4 regions of the Neobacillus sp. plas4 genome follow, and region 1 is predicted to be linked to each of the others. Evidence: predicted binding sites of a transcription regulator. Region 1 holds the regulator's gene; each other region holds the start of a gene.
The links. Region 1 encodes Rex, which represses fermentation and respiration genes when NADH is low (regulators of the CRP and FNR family bind a similar motif). Its sites were predicted from a motif close to TTGTGAAATATTTCACAA; they were not measured.

Region 2: AC2TFD_RS29430 (AtpZ/AtpI family protein) is a predicted target of Rex. The motif match lies at 2,823-2,840, and genes of this name have one in related genera.
Region 3: AC2TFD_RS26890 (DoxX family membrane protein) is a predicted target of Rex. The motif match lies at 2,525-2,542, and genes of this name have one in related genera.
Region 4: qoxA (cytochrome aa3 quinol oxidase subunit II) is a predicted target of Rex. The motif match lies at 3,725-3,742, and genes of this name have one in related genera.

What each region holds. Positions count from the first base shown of each region.
Region 1 is NZ_CM170152.1:287,536-293,334, forward strand. It holds gene AC2TFD_RS01535 (ABC-F family ATP-binding cassette domain-containing protein) at 1-1,774, opposite strand, end outside; gene moaC (cyclic pyranopterin monophosphate synthase MoaC) at 1,962-2,459, shown strand; gene AC2TFD_RS01545 (redox-sensing transcriptional repressor Rex) at 2,489-3,142, shown strand; gene AC2TFD_RS01550 (YhbD family protein) at 3,261-3,884, shown strand; gene AC2TFD_RS01555 (bactofilin family protein) at 3,898-4,614, shown strand; gene AC2TFD_RS01560 (cytoplasmic protein) at 4,628-5,335, shown strand.
Region 2 is NZ_CM170152.1:5,911,341-5,917,139, reverse strand. It holds gene AC2TFD_RS29440 (hypothetical protein) at 1-471, shown strand, start outside; gene AC2TFD_RS29435 (S8 family serine peptidase) at 468-2,654, shown strand; gene AC2TFD_RS29430 (AtpZ/AtpI family protein) at 3,001-3,222, shown strand; gene AC2TFD_RS29425 (ATP synthase subunit I) at 3,230-3,604, shown strand; gene atpB (F0F1 ATP synthase subunit A) at 3,628-4,338, shown strand; gene atpE (F0F1 ATP synthase subunit C) at 4,413-4,625, shown strand; gene AC2TFD_RS29410 (F0F1 ATP synthase subunit B) at 4,790-5,314, shown strand; gene AC2TFD_RS29405 (F0F1 ATP synthase subunit delta) at 5,311-5,799, shown strand, end outside.
Region 3 is NZ_CM170152.1:5,378,065-5,383,863, reverse strand. It holds gene AC2TFD_RS26900 (M20 family metallopeptidase) at 1-947, opposite strand, end outside; gene AC2TFD_RS26895 (MFS transporter) at 968-2,371, opposite strand; gene AC2TFD_RS26890 (DoxX family membrane protein) at 2,619-3,125, shown strand; gene AC2TFD_RS26885 ((Fe-S)-binding protein) at 3,707-5,032, opposite strand; gene glcD (glycolate oxidase subunit GlcD) at 5,029-5,799, opposite strand, start outside.
Region 4 is NZ_CM170152.1:2,307,708-2,313,506, reverse strand. It holds gene AC2TFD_RS11495 (SDR family oxidoreductase) at 1-630, opposite strand, end outside; gene AC2TFD_RS11490 (hypothetical protein) at 1,025-1,228, shown strand; gene AC2TFD_RS11485 (YwbE family protein) at 1,228-1,425, shown strand; gene AC2TFD_RS11480 (cold-shock protein) at 1,603-1,803, opposite strand; gene AC2TFD_RS11475 (Cof-type HAD-IIB family hydrolase) at 1,997-2,746, opposite strand; gene AC2TFD_RS11470 (iron-sulfur cluster assembly accessory protein) at 3,164-3,469, opposite strand; gene qoxA (cytochrome aa3 quinol oxidase subunit II) at 3,774-4,691, shown strand; gene qoxB (cytochrome aa3 quinol oxidase subunit I) at 4,731-5,799, shown strand, end outside.

The sequences.
Region 1 (5,799 bases):
TTTCCAGTTCTTCTATACGAATTTCTATTTCTTCTAATTTTCTTTTCCGCTGCCGCTCGAGCTTTTTGGTTTCTTTATCCTGATGATAGTTATTTTTCTCTAGTACTTCCATTTGTGTCTGCCTTTTATTCACACTTGCAGCTTCTAAAGCCTTTAGCTCTTCCTGCTCAAGCTTTTTTTCCACATAATAGTCATAATCCCCGAGATATTCAGTACTGCCATGGGCGCTAAGCTCCACTACCTTAGTTGCAATTCGGTTAATGAAGTAACGATCATGTGATACAAAAATAATCGTTCCGGGGTAGTCGACTAAGGCATTTTCAAGAACTTCCTTACTGTCTAGGTCCAAATGGTTGGTTGGCTCGTCCAATATCAGGACATTTGCTTTCTCAAGCATTAGTTTGGCGAGGGCTAGCCTTGCTTTTTCACCACCGCTCAGGGTGGAGACAATTTTTAATACATCATCACCCGAAAAGAGGAAGTTGCCTAAGACAGTACGTATTTCCTTTTCACTAATTAACGCCCATTCATCCCAAAGCTCGTTGAGAACGCGCTTATTTGAGGTCAATTCAGCTTGCTCCTGGTCATAGTAGCCAATGGCTAAATTTGCACCATATAGAACCTTCCCGGAAAGAGCAGGGAGTTTTTTGATAATGGTTTTTAGAAGAGTAGACTTCCCAACTCCGTTTGGACCTACTAAAGCAATACTTTCACCACGGTAAGCCCGCATGGAAATATTCTCAGATACCTTTTGTCCATCATAACCAACCGCAAGGGAATCCACTGTTAGAACATCATTTCCGGTCTGTTTCTCAATTTCAAAAGAGAAGGTTGCAGATTTCTCATCCCCTAATGGGCGATCCATCAGATCCATTTTCTCAAGCTTTTTGCGCCGGCTTTGTGCTCGTTTCGTCGTGGAGGCACGGGCTAGATTGCGCTGGATAAAATCTTGAAGGTTGGCTACCTCTTGTTGCTGTTTCTCGTATAACTTCAAATCACGTTCGTAACTGGCTGCTTTTTGATCGAGATACGCACTATAGTTCCCGATAAATTTTTGAATTTGTTTACGCGAAATTTCATAAACCTGCGTTACTACTTTGTCTAAGAAATAACGGTCATGTGAAACGATTAAGATGGCTCCGTCATACCCTTGAAGATATTGTTCCAGCCAAGTAAGCGTATCAATATCAAGGTGGTTTGTCGGTTCATCCAGGATTAAAATATCAGGCTTTGATAAAAGCAGTTTTCCTAACGCTAAACGCGTCTTTTGCCCGCCGCTTAGGCTGGAAATCATTAATGAGCTATCGTGAAAATTTAATCCATGTAAGATGGAGCGAATATCTGCTTCATATTGATAGCCGCCTTGTTCCTTGAATTTCACTTGCAGCTCGTCATATTCTTTTAGAATGCGCTCATAGCTGCTTGTATTCTCGATAGCAGCAGGGTCTGACATCTGCACCTCTAGTTGCCTGATGGCGGCTTCCATACGTCTTAATGATTCAAATACGGACAGCATTTCATCCCAAATTGATAAATGTGATTCTAAACCGGTATTCTGAGCTAAATAACCAATACTTACACCCTTTGGCTTAATAATCTCCCCGCCATCATGGGATAAATGCCCGGCAATGATTTTCAATAATGTCGATTTACCAGCACCGTTTCGTCCCACAAGTGCCACACGATCACGGGTTTGTAATTCTAGTTTTATATTCGATAAAATAAGGTCTGCACCATAGTATTTTGCTAATTGATTAACCTGTAATAATATCATTGTTTTCACCTCAATTACTCTAATAAGTGTACCTCATTCGGGGATTGTCGGCAATAAACTGCCTTGTTGTTGGGGAAAGTAAGGGGATAATCAAACATAAAATCATGTAATTTTTTATCATGAGTTCAAAGTTTCACAGACAAATTGTGAAAAATATAGTATGATTTTTGGTGGGAGGATACTGTTTATGTCTGAATTTACTCATTTTAACGAAGAAGGAAGAGCGAAGATGGTGGATATTAGCGATAAGCCAGAAACCACTCGTACGGCACTTGCTCATTCCAGCATTACTGTTAGTAAAGAAATTTACGAAAAAATAACCAATAATGAAATGAAAAAAGGCGATGTTCTTGCAGTAGCTCAAGTTGCTGCGGTAATGGCAGCAAAAAAGACGTGGGATATCATCCCGATGTGCCATCCTATTCCTTTGACGGGGGTAAATATATCTTTCTCATGGAAAAAGGAACATGATATGGCTTTTACATTAAATATTGCAGCTTCTGTCAAAACAAAAGGAAATACAGGTGTGGAAATGGAAGCGTTAACAGCTGCTTCCACATGTGCTTTAACCGTTTATGATATGTGTAAGGCAGTGGATAAAGGTATGGTAATTGGAAAGACCTATTTGGTTGAAAAAACCGGAGGGAAAAACGGAGATTTCCATAGAACGGAATCAGTAAGGTAACAATTATTAACTATAGGGGGTGGGAGAATATGAGTAATGAAACAATGAAAATACCACAAGCGACAGCAAAGCGGCTGCCCTTATATTATCGATTCTTAAAGAATCTACATTCCTCCGGTAAACAGAGGGTATCGTCAGCAGAACTAAGTGAGGCAGTAAAGGTAGATTCGGCAACCATTCGCAGAGACTTTTCCTACTTTGGTGCCTTAGGGAAAAAGGGATATGGCTATAATGTCAATTATTTATTAACATTTTTCCGGAAAACGCTGGACCAAGATGAATTAACAAAAGTAGCTCTAATAGGTGTTGGTAATCTCGGTACAGCATTTTTAAATTATAACTTTTTAAAAAATAATAATACAAGAATTGAATGTGCCTTTGATGTCGATCCAAACAAGATGGGAACAACTATCCGGGATGTTCCCATCTATCCGATGGATGATTTAGAAGAGTACTTAAAGAATGATGATATTCATGTAGCCATTCTAACAGTGCCAGCACCTGTGGCGCAGATGATTACCGACCGCCTGGTAAATTCAAATATAAAGGCGATATTAAATTTTACACCTGCAAGATTAAATGTACCTCCATCTATTCGCGTGCACCATATAGACTTAGCAGTTGAACTGCAATCTCTAATCTATTTCCTAAAGCACTATCCAACTGATGATACAGAAGAATAAGAGTAAAGACCTTTTCAGCAGCCGAAAAGGTCTTTTTTTGTCGATAAGAAATAGAGAGTGTGAACTTTACTAGCGTAACAGTGTTATGTTACACTGTATTTGGAAAGGGGTTATAAAGATGAATGAGGAGTTAATTTCAAAAAAAGATTTATTAGACTTGACCGGAATCTCTTATGGACAATTATATAGATGGAAAAGAAAAGACTTAATACCAGAAGATTGGTTTATTCGCAAATCAACGTTTACCGGACAGGAGACCTTTTTTCCTAAACAAAAGATTTTAGAGAGAATTGATAAAATTCAAACGATGAAAGAAAATCTATCCTTAGATGAATTGGCAGATATGTTTTCCCCAAATGTAAGCGATATAAAACTTGAAGCAGATGAATTAGTGAGACGTAACATTGTTTCTCGTCCAGTAATGGATTTCTATCTGGAAAATGAAAAGGGAAATCTTTCGTTTCATTTTTCAAGGATCCTGGAAGTATTTATTTTAGAAAAGCTGCTGCAGTCAGGAGAAATTAATTTGGATGAAGGGAAAATGCTCTTGCAGGTATTGATTGAAAACAGGGATCAAATCAAGCAAAAAAGAACGGACTTGGTGATGACGAGAAAATTAGGGGTTACACAATGCCTATTGCTAATGAATACGGAAGGATACCATTTTGATTCAGGAACGAAACTGGTTTCACATATTTCAATAAATGCATGTATGGAAGAAATCAAAGCGAGATTCGTATAAAGGGGAATGAACGATGGAAACGAAAAAACGAGGAGACCTCATCATCAATGGGCTTGGGTCATCTAATGGGGGACAATTTGAACGTGTTACCTTAAATGGTAAAGGAACGATTAATACTGATGTAGAATGTACCCAGTTTGAATGCAGTGGATTAGGGACAGTAAATGGGAATGTGGCAGCCGCTACAGCAAAGATTAGCGGGAATGGGAAAATAAACGGATCAATAGAAGGAGAATTCCTTTCGATTGATGGCACTGCAAAGGTTAAAAATCATGTGGCTGTAAAAAATTTAAAGGTATCAGGGAAAGCTTCTGTTGGCGGAAAAATCAAATGTGATGAGATAAAAATAAAAGGTAGAATGACGGTGGGAGAAGATTGTGAAGCGGAAACCTTTAAGGCAGAATCACAATTTACAATAGGCGGTTTGTTAAATGCTGATCTGATCGACATCACGATTTTTGCTGAGTGCAGAGCAAAAGAGATTGGCGGTCAAACGATTCTTATTAGACAAAAATCGCCATTTTTTTGTTTATTAAAAGCGTTCATTCCAACCCAACTAGAAACAGAATTAATTGAAGGCGATAGGATTGAAATCGAAAATACGAAGGCTGCTGTTGTCCGAGGAAACAACGTTACGATAGGTCCGAATTGCCTTATTGGTGTTGTAGAATATTCGGGAGAATTTTCGATGGATGAAAAAGCAGTGGTCAAAGAAGTCCGAAAGGCTTAAGGGGGGAAGAGAAATGGCAAAAATGCAAAATTTAACGATTAAAGGGTCTGGCAGTTATCCTGGCGGTCAATATGACAAAATCAGCATTCGAGGAGAAGGCACGATTGTGAATGATATCGAATGCTCCGTTATTCATGTGTATGGAACAAGTGAGGCATTAGAAAGTGTTAAAACAGGGTCGATCAAAGTGTACGGCGAGGCAGAGGTAAAAGGGGATTTACAGTCCGATGAAACGCTGATTATGGGATCAATGGAGGTTGGCGGCCGAGCTGGTTTAAAAAGAATTAAAATCCTTGGGATGCTGGAAGTGGGCGAGGATTTAACGGGAGAAGAAGCGAATATAAAAGGCAGTATATCTGTAAACGGAGACGTCGAATATGAAACCTTTGAATCAACAGGAGGGTTTGAAATCAAAGGTCTTCTTAATGCCGATAAGATAAAAATTTCATTGCGTTTTGGGCAAAGTTCAGCGGAGGAAATTGGCGGAGGGGTCATAAGTGTTAAGAAAAAAAGTTCTTTTCTTCCTTTTAGCAAAGATACAGGAACTCTAACCGCTAAAGTTATCGAAGGTGATGACATTTACCTGGAAAATACAAAAGCTGACATCGTTCGCGGTAAACGAGTAAAAATCGGCACTGGCTGCCAAATTGGGACAGTGGAGTATACGACGGAATTAGCACATGATCAAAGTTCCACGGTTAAAACAAAGATAAAGCTTTAGAGGAAGGGCTTTGTTAAAGACTGATGTGGGGTATTTTTCGAAAATAATTTATGAAGGACAAAACTCGTTGAGGAAATTCTTGAAATGTCCTTCACCCTGGTTATGAGGGACAAAACTCGTTGAGGAAACTCTTGAAATGTCCTTCATCCTGGTTATGAAGGACAAAACTCGTTGAGGAAATTCTTGAAATGTCCTTCACCCTGGTTATGAGGGACAAAACTCGTTGAGGAAACTCTTAAAATGTCCTTCATCCTGGTTATGAAGGACAAAACTCGTGAGGAAACTCTTGAAATGTCCTTCATCCTGGTTATGAAGGACAAAACTCGTTGAGGAAACTCTTGAAATGTCCTTCATCCTGGTTATGAAGGACAAAACTCGATAAGGAAACTCCTGAGATGTCTTTCATCCTTGTCATGAAGGACAAATCTCATTGAAGAATCTCCTGATATGTCCTTAATCAATCT
Region 2 (5,799 bases), 500 kb from region 1:
GATAAGATCAGAGAATTAGAAGAAAAATATGAAAAACACCGATTACCTAAAAAGAATCTTGCCCACCTGTCAGATACCCTCTTAAATGAACACACTATCCTCATTACAGACATTCTCCAAAAATACAATCTCTCTCAAGATGAATTGAAACCTAGCGCACTGTGTATAACTTGCAAAAAAACGATGGAATTCATATCAGCAAGCTGGCGGTGTTCTGATTGTCAGACCATTTCTAAAACAGCGCATATCTCAGCGATAAGTGATTATTTCCTCCTTTACAATCAGACAATCACAAGGAAACAATTGGCTGAGTATCTAGAGATTACCTCCACTCAAGCAAAATATCTTCTGGAATGCCTTAACCTCCCCTCCACCGGCACAAAACGCAGTACCAAATACTTTCTACCAAAAAACTGCATACTTTCCCCTCATAAAGAAAACGATATGAAAAAAGGGGAATTTTTTACATGAAAAAATGGACACTTCTATTGGTAATGATTTTCTCCCTCCAAACAACTACATCCGCGAGGTCGCTTGAGACACCTCCGATTCCAAAACAAAGGATTGCCATTGTGGTGCTTAAAAACCAGCAATCCCCTCAGGATATTCAACAAATGATTAAACCCTATAAGGACATTCATTTGCGCCGCGTTTTTCAAGAAGCGATATATGGCTTTTCGGTAGAAGGAAACCCAGCGTCGATTGAGAAACTCGGGCAGAACAGCAAAGAAATCATTAGCGTTTCACCGATAAACGAATATAAGGTCCAAACCGAGGAAAGTGTCAAAATTATTGGCGGCGACGAGATTCGAGGCCTTTTTGATAAACAAAATCGCCGTTTGACGGGGAAAGGTGTAACCGTTGGCGTCATCGATACCGGTGTGGATTACACCCATCCGGATTTGAGACGGAATTTTGCGGGCGGGCATGATCTAGTTGATAATGACACCGATCCGATGGAAACCAAAATCATCGGAAGAGCTACAGTCCATGGCACCCATGTGGCAGGAATTATTGCGGCGAATGGAAAATTAAAAGGAGTAGCTCCGGAAGCAAAAATTCTCGCGTACCGTGCCCTCGGACCTGGCGGCGGCGGAACAACGGAGAATGTGCTGGCCGCCATCGAACAGGCGATGAAAGATAAAGTCGATATTATGAATCTCTCGCTGGGTAATGACATCAACGGTCCCGACCTGCCGATCAGCTTGGCACTGAATAGAGCGGTAGAGAAAGGGATTGTCGCGATTGCCGCTTCGGGAAATTCAGGTCCGAATGTCTGGAGTGTCGGTTCCCCAGGAACAGCCTCAAAAGCCATCTCGGTTGGGGCTTCAACTCCAACGATTGAAATCCCTTACTTATTAATAGAAGGAATCCGGGATAAAATGCGGATCCAGCCGCTGGAGGGGTCGAGTAGTTGGAAGCTTGATCGTTCCCTGTCCATTGTGGAAGCTGGTATCGGAACAAAAGAAGAATTAAAGAATGTTATGGGGAAAATTGCTTTGATTAAAAGAGGAAAGATTACTTTTTCTGAAAAAGCGAAAAATGCCCGCGAGGCTGGAGCCAAGGGTGTCATCATTTACAATAATTTAAGCGGGAGCTTTATGGGGAATCTGGAAGCGCCGATGGATATCCCGGTGGGGTCCATAACAAAGAAAGAGGGGGAGCTATTAAAAAGTAAAACCGATTCATTGGCAGGTATTTCTGTCAGCCAGGAAAGGGATTTGCTTGCAGACTTCTCGTCAAGAGGACCGGTGACCGACACCTGGGAGGTAAAGCCGGATATTGTGGCACCCGGTGTGGCCATTAACTCGACGATTCCAGGAGGATATATGTCTTTACAGGGGACCAGCATGGCAGCGCCGCATGTGGCAGGGGCCTGCGCTCTAATTAAACAAGCGCACCCAGAGTGGACACCTGAACAAATTAAGGCTGCACTGATGAATACGGCCAAACCATTATTGAAAAATGGCAAGCTTTATCGGACATATGAACAGGGGGCAGGAAGAATTCAAGTCACAGAGGCAGTGAAAGCAACATCCCTGGTCACCCCAAGTTCGCTCCGATTTGGTAAATATGAAAGTGAAGGCGATATTCATAAAGCTTTTTTGAATGTGGAAAATCTCAGTGATAAGCCGGTGCGTTACACATTTGATATCCCGAAGAATAAAGATGGCTTAAAATGGCGTTTCCCCATGGCGTTCACAGTTGAGGCAGGCGGGAAGCGCGATGTTAAAATTGAATTAGAAGTAGATCCAGCGCAATTAAAAGGAAAAATTCATGATGGGTATCTGACGATTCATGCGGGGGCCAATTCGATTCAAATACCTTATATCTATGTGCTGGAAGAGCCGAACTACCCAAGGGTAATGGGATTTGACTTTAAGGATGGCGACCAAGAAGGAACCTACCAATACGAGGTCTACCTTCCCGGCGGAGCAGAGGAGTTTGGAATTGCCCTATTCAATCCGGATGATTTCCGATTTGTTGGCTTTTTAGCTACCAACCAAAATGTAAAAAAAGGATTAATTAACGGTCTCATAACAGCTGATGCTCTTCCACCTGATGGTGTCTACCTGGCTAAAGTCTTCGCGAAAAAGGCGGGGAAGGAAGACTTTATTGAAACAATGATTGTGATTGGGGAAGTGGTTCGATAATAAGTGGCGAGTAAAAAAATGGTGGTGCACAGTAAAAGGAAAAATGCACCACCGTTTATCATTTTGTTCACAAAATGGTCACAATTTCAGCGGAAAAGTTAGGGTGGTATACACTACAATAATAGTGTTAACTTAAACTTCCAATTGGAAGAAATTACGCAGTATAGATTGTGGATATTTTCACGTAAATTCATTGACATTGCAGAATTGCTATTGTATGCTAACAAAGGGTATAAAATGAGAGGGTTTTCAGATGAATCGACAGAATCCTCAGAATTTCTACCTGTTTTTCTTTGTACATACTACCTCGAACTTTGTATTCTCATATAGCGGGGATGCGATACTTATGAGTAAGGAAAACCGCAATCCATTTAAAGCCTATGCCTTAATGTCCACCATTCTGGCGTCCTTAGTTGGATCGATTTTAATCGGTCTTTTTGCGGGCCGATGGCTGGATAAACAGTGGGGTACAGAGCCAATTTTCTTAATAGTTGGATTGTTTATCGGTTTAGCAACTGGTATTTACACAATGCTCGTTACAATCCGCAAGTTCAACTCGGGAGATTAAAACAACCATGCAGGAATTTCAAACAATGTTTATCCGACAGCGAAAGTGGATGTTTTTTTTATTGTCTTTTTATGTGCTTGGTTGGGGGTTCACTGCGCATCAATCAATCTTTCTTGGATTGATTCTTGGGACAAGTTTGAGCCTCTTTAATTTGTGGTTGATGGCGAGAAAAATCGACAAAGCCGGACAAGCAGCAGCTGAAGGAAGACAACTTCGTTCACTTGGATCTTTTTCACGAATGGCAACCGGTGCTTTAGCGATTGTCATCACAATGAGGTACCCTGAGCAATTCCATCTCATTAGTGTGGTTATAGGATTAATGACATCCTACATTGTCATTATGATAGATTTTTTTAGTCACAATTACTTTTTACATAAATAGTGGGGGAAGCGAGGTGAATACTGTTGCATCATGAAGCTCCAATAGTTACGTTTCTTGGACTCCAATTTAATCTAGCAAACGTTTTGATGATTACGATAGCAAGTGCCATTGTCTTTTTGATTGCCATCCTATCTACTCGTAATCTGGCCATGAAACCAACCGGAATCCAAAACTTCATGGAATGGGTCATGGACTTTGTTAAAAACATCATTAACAGTACGATGGATTGGAAAGATGGCGGACGGTTCCATGTACTCGGAATCACCATCATCATGTATATCTTTGTATCCAATATGCTGGGACTGCCATTCTCGGTAGTTGTGGACGGAGTACTTTGGTGGAAATCACCAACAGCAGATCCGGCTGTTACCTTGACGTTAGCCACATTGATAGTGGGATTATCGCACTTCTATGGTGTCAAAATGAGAGGTGCAGGAGCATATGGAAGGGAATTCTTTAAACCATTCTGGTTCATGTTCCCAATAAAAATTATTGAAGAGTTTGCAAATACTCTGACTCTAGGTCTCCGTCTTTACGGAAACATTTATGCGGGGGAAATTTTATTAGGTTTACTCGCGGCTGGTTTAGCAACCGGTGTGGGCGGAACAATCGCCGCTGCACTACCAACGCTCGTGTGGCTTGGCTTCTCAGTCTTTGTCGGCGCCATCCAATCATTTATTTTCTGTATGTTAACAATGGTGTACTTAGCTCACAAAGTGAGCAGCGACCATTAAGATAAACCGTTCTTAATTATAAGAACAAAAATATATGTATTTATTTTTTCATACACTAAAGGAGGAAATTTTCAATGGGTTTAATAGCAGCAGCAATCGCAATTGGTTTAGCAGCACTAGGTGCAGGTATTGGTAACGGTCTTATCGTATCAAAAACAGTAGAAGGTATGGCTCGTCAACCAGAATTACGCGGTACACTTCAAACTACAATGTTCATCGGGGTTGCGTTAGTTGAGGCGATTCCTATCATCGCGGTTGTTATCGCGTTCATGGTTCAAGGTCAATAATCGAACGCGCTTAGTAGCGTTTATGAAGATGGCGAAGATCATTCGTGAGAACCTTCGCCATTCGTTTATGTTCAATACTGGGCATTAACGATTGATTTCGACAATTATTTCGACTGATATAGAGGTTGGTTTAAGGGAAAGACCTTGAAAGGAGTGAATCGCGGGTGTTAACAAATAGTTTTGTATTAGGTGCAGCAGCCCATACTGGTGTGAACTGGGGAGATATAGTTTTCCAGCTTGTGATGTTCATCATCTTAATGGCATTGCTGAAAAAATTCGCTTGGGGTCCTTTAATGGGCATCATGAAACAGCGTGAAGATCATGTAGCGGGTGAAATTTCAGCTGCAGAGCAAAGCCGCACAGAAGCTAAAAAGCTATTAGAAGAGCAGCGCTCTCTATTAAAAGAAGCTCGTTCCGAAGCGCAAGTTTTAATTGAAAATGCGAAAAAGCAAGGCGATATTCAGCGTGAAGAAATCATTGCAGTCGCTCGTACTGAAGCGGACCGCATGAAAGAATCTGCTAAGCTTGAAATCGAGCAGCAGAAAGAAAAGGCAGTTGCCGCTATTCGTGAACAAGTTGCTTCCTTGTCTGTATTAATTGCTTCTAAAGTTATTGAAAAAGAATTGAATGCAGCAGACCAAGATAAACTCATTAACGAATATATTCAAGAGGCAGGAGATCAGCGATGAGCAACTCCATGGTAGCAAAACGCTATGCGTTGGCTCTTTTTCAAATCGCTAAAGAACAGCAGCTTCTTGGAGTAATAGAAGAAGAACTTCGTGTAGTGAAAGAAGTATTTGTATACAATAGCGATTTAAAAGCAGTTTTAAAGTCTACAAAGCTTTCAATGGATAAGAAAAAAGAGATTTTATCAGCCGCTTTTACAACCGTTAATCCATATGTACTGAATACACTATTGCTCTTGATTGATCGCCATCGTGAAGATGAGGTCATCGAAGTAGCGAACCAATTCTTTGAATTAGCGAATGAAGAGTCAGGAATTGCCGATGCTGATGTCTACAGCACGCGTGAGCTTACCGAAGCAGAACGCGAAGCAATCTCTGCAACGTTTGCTGCAAAGATTGGAAAGAAATCATTAAGAATTGAAAATATCGTGGATTCCGAATTGCTCGGCGGCATTAAGCTCCGAATCGGAAACCGTATATACGACGGG
Region 3 (5,799 bases), 1.0 Mb from region 1:
TTCAAAGAAGAGGCAACCAATTCTGTCAATTCGGGATCGTTGTATAGCGGCGGATAGTCGGGTGTATAGGTTAACTCGCATGTCACACCGAATTCTTCTCCAATGCCTTTTGCAATCCTGCTAATTTCTTTTTCAATTTTTGCTCGCGTTTCTTCCGTCATTCCACGAACATCGCCTTCGATTTCAATGCTATCCTTTATGACATTGAAGGTTCCTTTTCCATCAAATGAACCTATGGTAACGACACCGACTTCAAATGGATTCAACCGGCGGCTCACCACTGTTTGAACCGCTGTGACAAAGTGTGCACCTGCGACGATGGCGTCATTTGCCAAATGTGGGGAGGAGCCATGTCCGCCGACACCTTGGACTTTCAACTTAAAGTACGCACGACCTGGGAATACATACCCACTGTTATACCCTACTTTACCAGCTGGTCCAAGTGGTAATAAGTGAATACCGAAAATATTATCCAAATCATCTAATAAACCAGATTCGATCATGCCGATGGCTCCACCTGGTGGAACTTCCTCTGCTGGTTGATGGACAATTTTAATCGTACCAGGGATTTCAGCTTTTAATTGAATCAAACAATCTGCTAGAACTAGCAGGTATGCTGTATGCCCATCATGTGCGCAGGCATGCATAACACCAGGATTTTTCGATTTGAACGGTAAGTCTGTTTCTTCTTCTATTGGGAGTGCGTCGAAATCAGCTCTGAGACCAATTGTTTTTCCTGGTTTCCCTCCTTTAATGGTGACAATAATTCCATAGCCTCCGCCTACCTTTGTATCAACCTGTACATCCTTGCCTTTATAAAACTCCTCAATATATTTACTTGTTTTTTCTTCTTTAAAAGAAAGTTCAGGATTTTCATGAAGATGACGGCGAATCTGAATGATTTCATCCTTACGTTCTTCGAGCATTTGCATTAATTTATTTTTCATTGTTAATTCCTCCATTGAAATTATGCGGCCTTCTTACTAATTGCTTCAGGATCTTCTTTCCCTGCATTTTTAGGAACCATAAAGATGATAGAAAGCAGTGCTAATACTCCAAAGAGAACATTTGTAATAATCCCCCATGTTGCACCAACATCGACGTTATTGGCAGATATGACGTTATAAACAGTAGCAGAAATCGCCACTCCAAAAGCGCCTCCTAATGAACTTGCCATTTTATAAATCCCAGCTGCTTCTCCCACTTTATTAGATGGAGCATTTGTTACGGAAGTATCAGTAGATGGTGTGGCATAAATCCCTAAACCTAGTCCGAATAATGCGTACCCAATAAATACAACAACGGTATATGGTAAATCTGGTAAAAACGTTAAGCCCATAATGGCCACGCCAATGGTCGTGATAATCGTTCCCCAGATCATCGGTTTTTTAGCACCAATTTTTTGTAGAATTTTCTCCCCAACACGAATCATCGCTAAAACGGCGACTAAGTATCCAAGTGATAACATCCCGGCTTGGAAGGAAGTAAATCCCCGGCCTACTTGTACATACGTATTGGCAACAACCATTGTACCTGCAATGGCATTAAGTAGGAAGTTTGAGAAAGTTGCACCTGAGTATGGCTTATTTTTAAATAAAGAGAAATCGATCAGCACCACTTTTTTACTTTTCTCTACCTTGACGAAGATGAATGCCCCAACCACTGTCACGGCTGCTAAAATGATGGAAATGGGGCTTGTCCACCCTAAATCAGACCCATAGTTAATTAAAACGTTTAATGCCAGCATGACAACAATAAAGATACCTAATCCAGTATAGTCGAATTTGAATTTTCCTGACGTTTCTGCTTTACTCTCTGGAGTATCTTTAATTAAATACAAACCAAGAATGGCAAAAATAATCGAGAAAATAAAGATCCATCGCCAGCCTAAGTAGGTTGCAATTAATCCACCTGCAAATGAACAAACACCGGATCCACCCCAAGAACCGATCGACCAGTAACTAAGTGCCCGCTGGCGATCTGCGCCTTCGTAATAAGTTTTTACTAAAGCAATCGTTGCTGGCATAATACATGCTGCTGAGAAACCTTGGATAATCCGGCCAATAATGAGAAGAACGGCTCCATTTGCTAAAACTAAACATAGAGAACCAATGATACTTAAAATCAGTCCAATATTGGTAATCTTTTTTCGGCCTATTTTGTCAGCTAAACCACCCATTGCTACAATAAATATACCTGAGAACAATGCTGATAAACTGATACCTATATTTAAAGTCCCTAGGGAAATTCCTAAATCTTTTTGAACGGCAGGTACCACATTGACTAAAGATTGAGCAAATAACCAAAACGTGATAACACCGAAAACAATCCCTATGATCAATTTATTTGTTCCTTTATAACTGTTTTCCATGGTTCTACCTCCTTAGTTATTTTATCTTTCCATATCGGAGGAGATATTAGAACATGAAGATTAAGGGAACTACTGATGTTTTTTCCTCTTTGAATAAATTCAGATTGAATAAGAATGGACTGTTCAAATTTTTGTCAAAACATTTTTAACATATTGTGAACATATTCACATTGTGATGTTTGAAACGGTATAAACGAGTATAGTGTAAGTATAGAGAGCAAGATAAATTTGAAAGAAGGAATGAAAAATGTTCAATCATTTTTTAAGAGAAAATAAGATCTCTGCAGCTATTTTAACTATTATTCGTTTATATCTTGGTTACGCTTGGTTCTCTGCAGGACTTGGGAAATTACAGAGCGGTGCATTCGACGCTTCTGGGTTCCTAGGAAATGCAGTAGCAAATCCAGTAAAAGGTCCTGACGGCAGCGTGGTTTACAGCTGGTATGTTCACTTCTTAGAAAGCTTTGCCTTACCAAACATTGATGTTTTTAACTTCATCGTTCCTTGGGGCGAAACACTAATCGGATTAGGTCTAATGCTTGGATGTTTAACAACAGCAGCAATGTTCTTTGGTTTAGTAATGAACTTCAGCTTCTTCTTAGCAGGAACTGTTTCTCATAACCCAACGGATATCTTCTTAGGCTTCATCATCTTGACAGCAGGTTACAACGCAGGCCGTTACGGTTTAGACCACTGGGTGGTACCATTCATCCGCAAAACAGTAGGAAAAGACAAAGTAAAAGCAACTGCATAACGGATAGCGAGGAATACTGGCGGATGGCCGGAAATACTGGCGGATAGCTAGAAATACTGGCGGATAGCGAGAAATACTGGCGGATAGCCGGAAATACTGGCGGATAGCCGGAAATACTGGCGGATAGCCGGAAATACTGGCGGATAGCGAGAAATACTGGCGGATAGCCGGAAATACTGGCGGATAGCGAGAAATACTGGCGGATAGCCGGAAATACTGGCGGATAGCCGGGAATACTGTCGGATAGCGAGAAATACTGTCGGATAGCGAGAAATACTGGCGGAAGGCTAGAAATACTGGCGGATGGCCGGAAATACTGGCGGATAGCTAGAAATACTGGCGGATAGCGAGAAATACTGGCGGATAGCCGGGAATACTGGCGGATAGCGAGTAATACTAACCGATTCGTCCCCCTCGAATCGCAGATATATAGTATAAAAAAGACGATTCGTTCCCCCGCGAATCGTCTTTTCTTTTAGGTTAGAGTATGAGTAACGCAGATATAATGGATTTAACGCAGATATATTTCAATTAAAGCAGATATAACTGAATTATCGCAGATATATCGTCTTTTCTATCTTCTATTGCCTAACTGCTTCCGCCAACAAATCCACGATATGAACGGCACGCATTTTATCAGATAAACCTTCGCGCTCGATTCCCAGCTGCATTTGCAGCAGGCAGCCTGGATTCGCCGTAACAATCGTCGTCGCGTGGGTTGCTTTTGCCTGGACCATTTTGTAGTCGAGCATAACCATCGACATTTCGGACTCGACGATGTTGTAGATGCCGGCAGAGCCACAGCAGCGATCGGCGTCTTTCATTTCCTGATACTTCACCCCTTGAATGGACTGCAGCAAAATCCTTGGAGTAGAAGCTGTTTTCATCACATTTCGTAAATGGCAGGAATCCTGATAAGTAATGACCTGAGCTGAGAGCTCTAATTTCACTTTTTTATGAAAAGAGACCGCAACAAGTATTTCTGAAATATCCTTTATTTTCTCCTTGAAGGCCACTGCCCGTTTGCTCCAATCAGGGTCATCTTTCAGCAGGTGATCATAATCAACGAGGAATGCACCGCAGCCTCCAGCATTGGTAATAATAAAGTCGGCACCCAGGTCTTCAAATGCCGCAATGTTTCTCTTCGCAAGCTCTTTCGCCGCATCCTTTTCACCGCTGTGACCGTGCAAGGCACCACAGCAGGTTTGCTGCTTCGGAATCACGATTTCGCAACCAGCAAGTTGCAATAATTTCATGGTAGCGTCATTTGTTTTCATGAACATTGTATCCATTAAACAACCGCTAAAAAATGCAACACGATGGACTTTTTCCGTCAATGCTGGCAGCTGTTCCGGTCTGTTTTTCATTTCTTTCATCGTTGGAACTTTAGGAAGCACCTTTTCCATGGTAGCTAAATTGTCAGGTAAAAGCCCTAAATAACCTGTTTTGCGTGCTAGGGTTTGTATCCCTGAACGTTGATAAAACCCAAGCAGGCCAACCATCGTCCGCATGCGGTTCTGGTGTGGGAATAACCCTTCAAAAACCGTTTTCCTCACCGCTCGCACTGGCAGCGAGTGTTTTTTGTTTTGATTGATGATATCCCTTGCTTCTTCTAGTAGGTGGCCATAATTGACACCTGAAGGGCAGACCGGTTCGCATGCCCGGCATCCGAGACAGAGGTCGAGTGAACGTTCAAAATCCTCATCCGGTTCCACGATTCCGTCAACAACCGCTTTCATCATTGCAATGCGGCCGCGAGGAGAATGGGATTCTTTATAACCTGATTCAATGTAGGTTGGGCAGGTTGGCAGACAAAAACCGCAGCGCATGCAGTTCAGTAATTCATCTTCGTTCATCCGCTCTTTAAATTGTTCTTGAATCTTTTCTTGTTCAAGTAATGTTGTCATCTAGTAATCACCACACGTTTCTTGCTGTCTTTCGCGAATACTTTGCCTGGATTCATGATGTTATTTGGATCGAAGGCCTGTTTAATTCCCATCATGGCAGCGATCCCTTCTTTTTTCAGTTTCCATTCAAGATACGGTGCCTTCATCGCTCCAACACCGTGTTCTCCGGTAATGGTTCCGCCTAATTCAATCGCCTTTTCAAAAATTTCCGCGAATGCTTTTTCCACGCGTTCCATTTCCTCATGGTCTCGTGCATCCGTTGCACAGGTTGGATGAAGATTACCGTCACCCGCATGACCAAAGGTACAAATGGTTAACTGATATTTCTCGGTGATTTCATTGATGGCTTTTACCATATTGGCAATTTCTGAACGCGGGACAGTTGCATCCTCTAATATGGTTGTCGGCTTTAACCGTGCTACCGCTGAAAGTGCTGCACGTCTTGCTGTTGTAAGCGCCATGGCTTCCTCTTCAGTTGCAGCAATTTGAATCGATACCGCATGTTCCTGCCTGCATACTTCTGCGATCTTTTGAATATCACGTTCAACCACTTCAGGTGGACCATCCTGCTCGATTAGCAGTACCGCTTGGACGTCTGTCGGCAGCCCAATTTGAGCATAATCTTCCACTACCTTTAATGTTGCTTGATCAAGGAATTCAAGAGTGGTTGGAATGATTTTATTGGCAATAATCTTTGAAACGGAACGAGCGGCAGCACCTAGGTCTTGATAAAGAGCCAGCATCGTTTTCCGGGTTTCCGGCATAGG
Region 4 (5,799 bases), 2.0 Mb from region 1:
ACGATAAGGAGAATGTGACTGTAATGATTCTAAAGCAACCTGTTTACCTGTGGACCAGATATTTGTTTTATAGGACCCTGGTTCAATTAATACCACCTTTACCCCAAAAGGCTGCATTTCTAAGCGGAGACTTTCACTCCAGCCTTCAATTGCATACTTAGAAGCAATATATGGGGATAATCCCGGGAAAGCTACCTTGCCGCTGATACTGCTTAGATTAATAATACACCCCTGCTTCTGTTTCCTCATAATAGGCAAAAATGCCTTGGTTACAGCAAAAACTCCAAATACATTTGTTTCAAATTGTTTACGATACTCTTCCATCGATATTTCCTCTACAAACCCTGCGCCAGCGTAGCCAGCATTATTAACTAAAACGTCCACTCTTTCAAATTCCTCGATTACCCGTGTTTGAAACGATAGAATGGACTTCTCATTTGTAACATCCAGCTCAAGAACAATGATATTGGATTCTACACCGTTTATCTTGGCCTCCTGCATTAGACTGCTGCTTTTATCGGGGTTTCTCATTGCTGCGATAACAGTAAAACCCTTTCTTGCTAATTCTACAGAAGTAATTAAACCAAATCCGCTTGATGTGCCGGTTACAACAGCTGTCCTGTTCTTCATATGTGTATGACTCCCTTTTTGTATCTGCAATGATTAGTTTAATATGAAGCAAATGAAAAAGTTGTCGAAATATACAATATTCTTATATTTAATTAAGGAAAAACAAAAAGACTGTCACTTTGATCAGTCTCTTTGCCCTATTTTACAACTTCTGGAATTGATATACCTAGACCTTTTGCCACTCTCTCACCATACTCAGTATCTGCTTTAAGGAAGTGTGGATTTGGCGAAGTTTATATCCTCTCTCTACAGGCTTCATCGCACCTACGATGGTTTCAATTAGAAGTCATTTTAATCTATACTATCGCTTCCTGCTAATTCCACATTTTTAATTTAGGAAGAAATAGATTATACTGTAAATAGAATTAGTTTATATCTTTAGGAGGATTTTCTTATGTCAGAAAACAATCAAACAAATCAAAATGAAGAACCCAAGAAGAAAATGAGTCTGCAGGAAGCAATGAAGCAGCAGCTCGAGAATAAGAAAAATAAAGTTGCCGCTGGCAATAACAGCTCAAACGGTCTTCAAAATACTAAACAAATGAAAAGCCAAATGACAAAAAAAGTGAGTAACACTCGTAGAAAAATGGGTGTTTAATGAACGGGCAAAATAGAAAAGACATTACTGCTGGTACTGAGGTTGACATAGTTTTAAAGGCTGATCAAAGAACAGGAAAACTTACTAGAGGTATTGTGAAAGATATTTTAACAAATTCTAGTTTCCATCCTCATGGAATAAAAGTCAGATTAATGGATGGACAGGTTGGCAGGGTACAGGAAATAGTAAAGGGATAATCTACGTAAATAGCCAAAAGGCACTACCTTGAGGTATACAATTTCTAAAACTAACCGATACTAGGCATAACCATTTTACTTATCACATATCGGACCTCCACTTCTTTCGTGGAGGTTTTTTTGTGCATAAAAAAACAGACTCACAATTTGGAGTCTGTTTTGAGTTTTGAAGGTTTATTATGCTTTACGAACGTTAACCGCTTGTGGACCACGTTGTCCATTTTCGATTTCAAACGTCACTTCTTGACCTTCATCTAACGTTTTGTAGCCTTCGCCTTGAATCGCTGAGAAGTGAACGAATACATCGTCTCCACCGTCACGCTCGATAAATCCAAAGCCTTTTTCACCGTTAAACCATTTTACTTTACCATGTTCCATTTTTGTAGCTCCTCCTAGCATGTAACAAATACATGAAATTGCAATATAGTCTTGCCCAATTATTATAACCAAGTGAAATTATTTTTAAACAATTTCCTCTTGTATATAAAGTATTTCACATTTGAGTTGATTTTATTTCAAAAAAATAATATTCCTTCCTCATAATACTTCCAAGTCCGTGAATGCTTATAAATTACAGCACCCATTTTTGGATTGCCTTAGCGACACCATCTTCATTATTTGAAGATGTTACCCAAGCAGCCGCATTTTTTACAGTATCCTGAGCATTTCCCATTGCAATGCCTAAGCCTGCTTCTTCTATCATAGCCAAATCATTTAGACTGTCGCCAACGGCCATGACGTTTATCATCTCAATACCAAGCCGTTGACAGACTAATTTCAGCCCTTTTGCTTTATTAATCCCGGCCGGGTTTACTTCAAGATTTGTTGGAGTTGAGTTGGTTACTTCAAACTCTCCACGTGCCAGCAGCTCTTTTAAAACTATGTCTCTTGTCGGCACATCCTTAATATTGAATCCAAATTTCAGCCATTCCGCTCCATGAATATCTTCCGGAATTTCATCAAACCAGTTTCGGGTTGTGCTGATTGCCCAAAAACGGCTCTTGTGCTTTTCGGTTAGCTCTATCATCCATTGAATGGATTCGGAATTAACAAGATTCCTCTCGACTAATCCCCTTTTATCATCCCAAATTTCACTGCCGTTTACCGTCACTAAGTATGACGTTAACGAAAGCGAATCTGCATGTTTCTCACAGCTTCTTAAAGAGCGGCCAGTGCTGAGAACGATATGTACGCCTTTTTCCTGTGCTTCTTTAATCGCTAGACGGTTTGCCTCTGAAATCTCGTGCTGATCATTTAACAGAGTCCCATCCATATCAAGTGCGATTAGTTTAATCTCATGATCACTTTTGAAATTTTCCATATCTAATCAACTCCTTAAAAAAACATACCTAATGAGAGTAACACCATATTGAAGTATCTCAAAAAAACTTTCATAACGGAAAAATTCCGAACGAATATTCGTTCCTATAGTAAACAAAAAAATAACACCTAGAATGATACAAGGTGTTATTAATTTGGGGAGAACGAGTTTATAGGCATTATCCTGGGCTAATTGTTACGATAATTTGGAGAGACTCGGTTTATCGGCACTATCCTGGGCTAATTGTTACGATAGTTTGGAGAGACTCGGTTTATCGGCACTATCCTGGACTAATTGTTACGATAATTTGGAGAGACTCGGTTTATCGGCACTATCCTGGACTAATTGTTACGATACTTTGGAGAGACCAGGTTTTTCGGACTATCCTAGGCTAATTGTTACATTTTCCTTCATTTATTAGTGATGGTGATGATGGCCGCCTTTGGCCGGATTTGTGATCAGCCATTCTTCCTTAGGTACATGGAACATTTGAATCCAAACGCCATCTAAGTATTCTTCGCGGGAATCAAGGATTAAATCAATATCCTTGTCCGTTTTTACTACAACATCATGCTCAGTTGGTGTATCGAGCATTAAATCATAATGAGCATGGTCACCGTGCATATTTGTAACATAAACACGAAATAATTTTCCCTCTGCCTCAGGGCCCTCCATCATTTTCTTCAATGCTTTGGCAGCATGGCGATTAATTTTCACTTTCATATATGTCGCTCCATTCCTATGTATATTCATATACATTATCCCATTATTATTCCAAAATAGACAATGAACCTAACTTTCTTCCCACAACTTGTCTTTATTAGGAATAAAAATCCTTAACAAATTTGTCACAAATTCTTCAAAAAACGTATATAAACATCACACCAAAGTTGTTAATATTGTGGTAGCGAATAATTACACTAATTATAAAATCATTATTAGATAGTAATTAATTTAGAAAGGAATCTCTAATCAAGTTTGTGAAAAAATTCACGAAAACAAATCATTATCGAGAGGAGTAAGAAACATGAAAAAAAAGCGCACCAAATGGGCTTTATACTCAGTGATTTTTACCATTTTCACCATTTTAACTGGGTGTGAACCTCTACTTGTCTTGGATCCAAAAGGACCACAAGCAGAACGGCAGGCCAGTGACATCCTTATGTCAATTGGACTTATGTCCGTAATCGTTATCGTAGTTTTCTCCATGCTGGTTTACATGTTAGTGAAATACCGAGCTTCGAAGCAACGTGCAGATTATGAACCGCCACACATTGAAGGAAACCTCTGGGTTGAAACCATCATGGTTGGAATTCCAGTATTAATTGTTGCCTTTCTCTCTTTTGTATCTGTACAAAGCAACTATATTGTTGAAGCAAAACCGAAGGGTTACGAGGATAAAGAGCCTTTAGTTGTGTATGCTTCTTCCTCTAACTGGAAATGGCACTTTAGTTATCCTGAAGAAGGTATTGAAACCGTCAATTACTTGTATATTCCAACTGATCGAGCTCTTGAATTTAGACTTTATTCTCATGGGCCGATTACAAGTTTCTGGATTCCCCAGTTAGGCGGACAAAAATATGCTATGGCTGACATGGTAACTACCTTGCATTTAGCAGCAGATGTCCCTGGTGAATTTATGGGACGAAATGCGAATTTCTCAGGTAAAGGATTTGCTGAAAATACATTCAATGTAACCGCAATGTCTCAAGACGATTTTGACGACTGGGTAAAAGAAGTAAAAGAAACTGCCAAACCAATTACTGAGAAAAAATTTGAGGAATTATTAGAACCTGGTCATCTCGGGCAGCAAACGTACATTGGAACGCATCTAGACTTTTCGCCGCCTCCAGCTGGTCATGATCACTCAGAAGAATCAAATGAAACAACTGATTCAGAATCTCACACAGATTCCAGCGCCAATCATGAAAGTATGAGTCATTAATTTAACAAGTAAACTTCCCTTGAAAGGAGTTAGGAATAAATGGATTTCTTTGATCGATTTGCCGTACCTCATCCTAGTTTTGCGATTTATGCTTCGATGGTTGCCATTGGGCTTACCTTTATCGCAGTGATTGCTGGATTAACGTATTTTAAAAAATGGGGCTACCTATGGCGTGAATGGTTAACAACTGTTGACCACAAACGAATTGGTATCATGTATTTACTATCTGCCCTCCTCATGTTATTCAGAGGTGGAGTTGACGCCATCATGATGCGTGCTCAGCTTGCCGTTCCAGAAAACACACTGCTGGACGCTCAGCATTATAATGAGATTTTCACAACACATGGAATTGTTATGATTCTCTTTATGGCAATGCCATTTATTATGTTCTTTATGAACTTTGTAATTCCATTACAAATAGGAGCACGTGACGTGGCATTTCCACGCTTGAATGCACTAAGTTTCTGGCTATTCTTTATGGGGGCCATGTTATTCAACATTTCATTCGTGGTTGGCGGCTCACCTGACGCAGGTTGGACTTCTTATTTCCCTCTTGCAGGTAACGAATTCAGTACATCTGTTGGTACCAATTATTACATGATTGCGATTCAGATAGCTGGTATTGGTACCTTAATGACCGGGATTAATTTTATCACTACGATTCTCAAAATGAGAGCACCTGGCATGACCTTATTGAAAATGCCAATGTTCACATGGTCCGCTTTAATCGCCAATGTGATTATAGTATTCGCATTCCCAGTTTTAGCTGTATTGCTTGCAATGGGAACCTTAGATCGTCAATTTGGAACGAATTTCTTCACTATGGATAATGGCGGAATGGATATGCTATGGGCCAATATTTTCTGGGTTTGGGGACATCCTGAAGTTTACATCCTAATACTTCCTGCATTCGGTATATATAGTGAAATTATCTCTACCTTTGCCCGTCGAAACCTGTATGGTTATAAATCGATGGTTGGTTCGATGGTTATTATTTCCCTGCTTTCCTTCTTTGTATGGGCACACCATTTCTTTACGATGGGGCAAGGAGCATTAACAAACAGTATATTCTCGATTACAACCATGGCAATTGCCGTACCTACTGGGG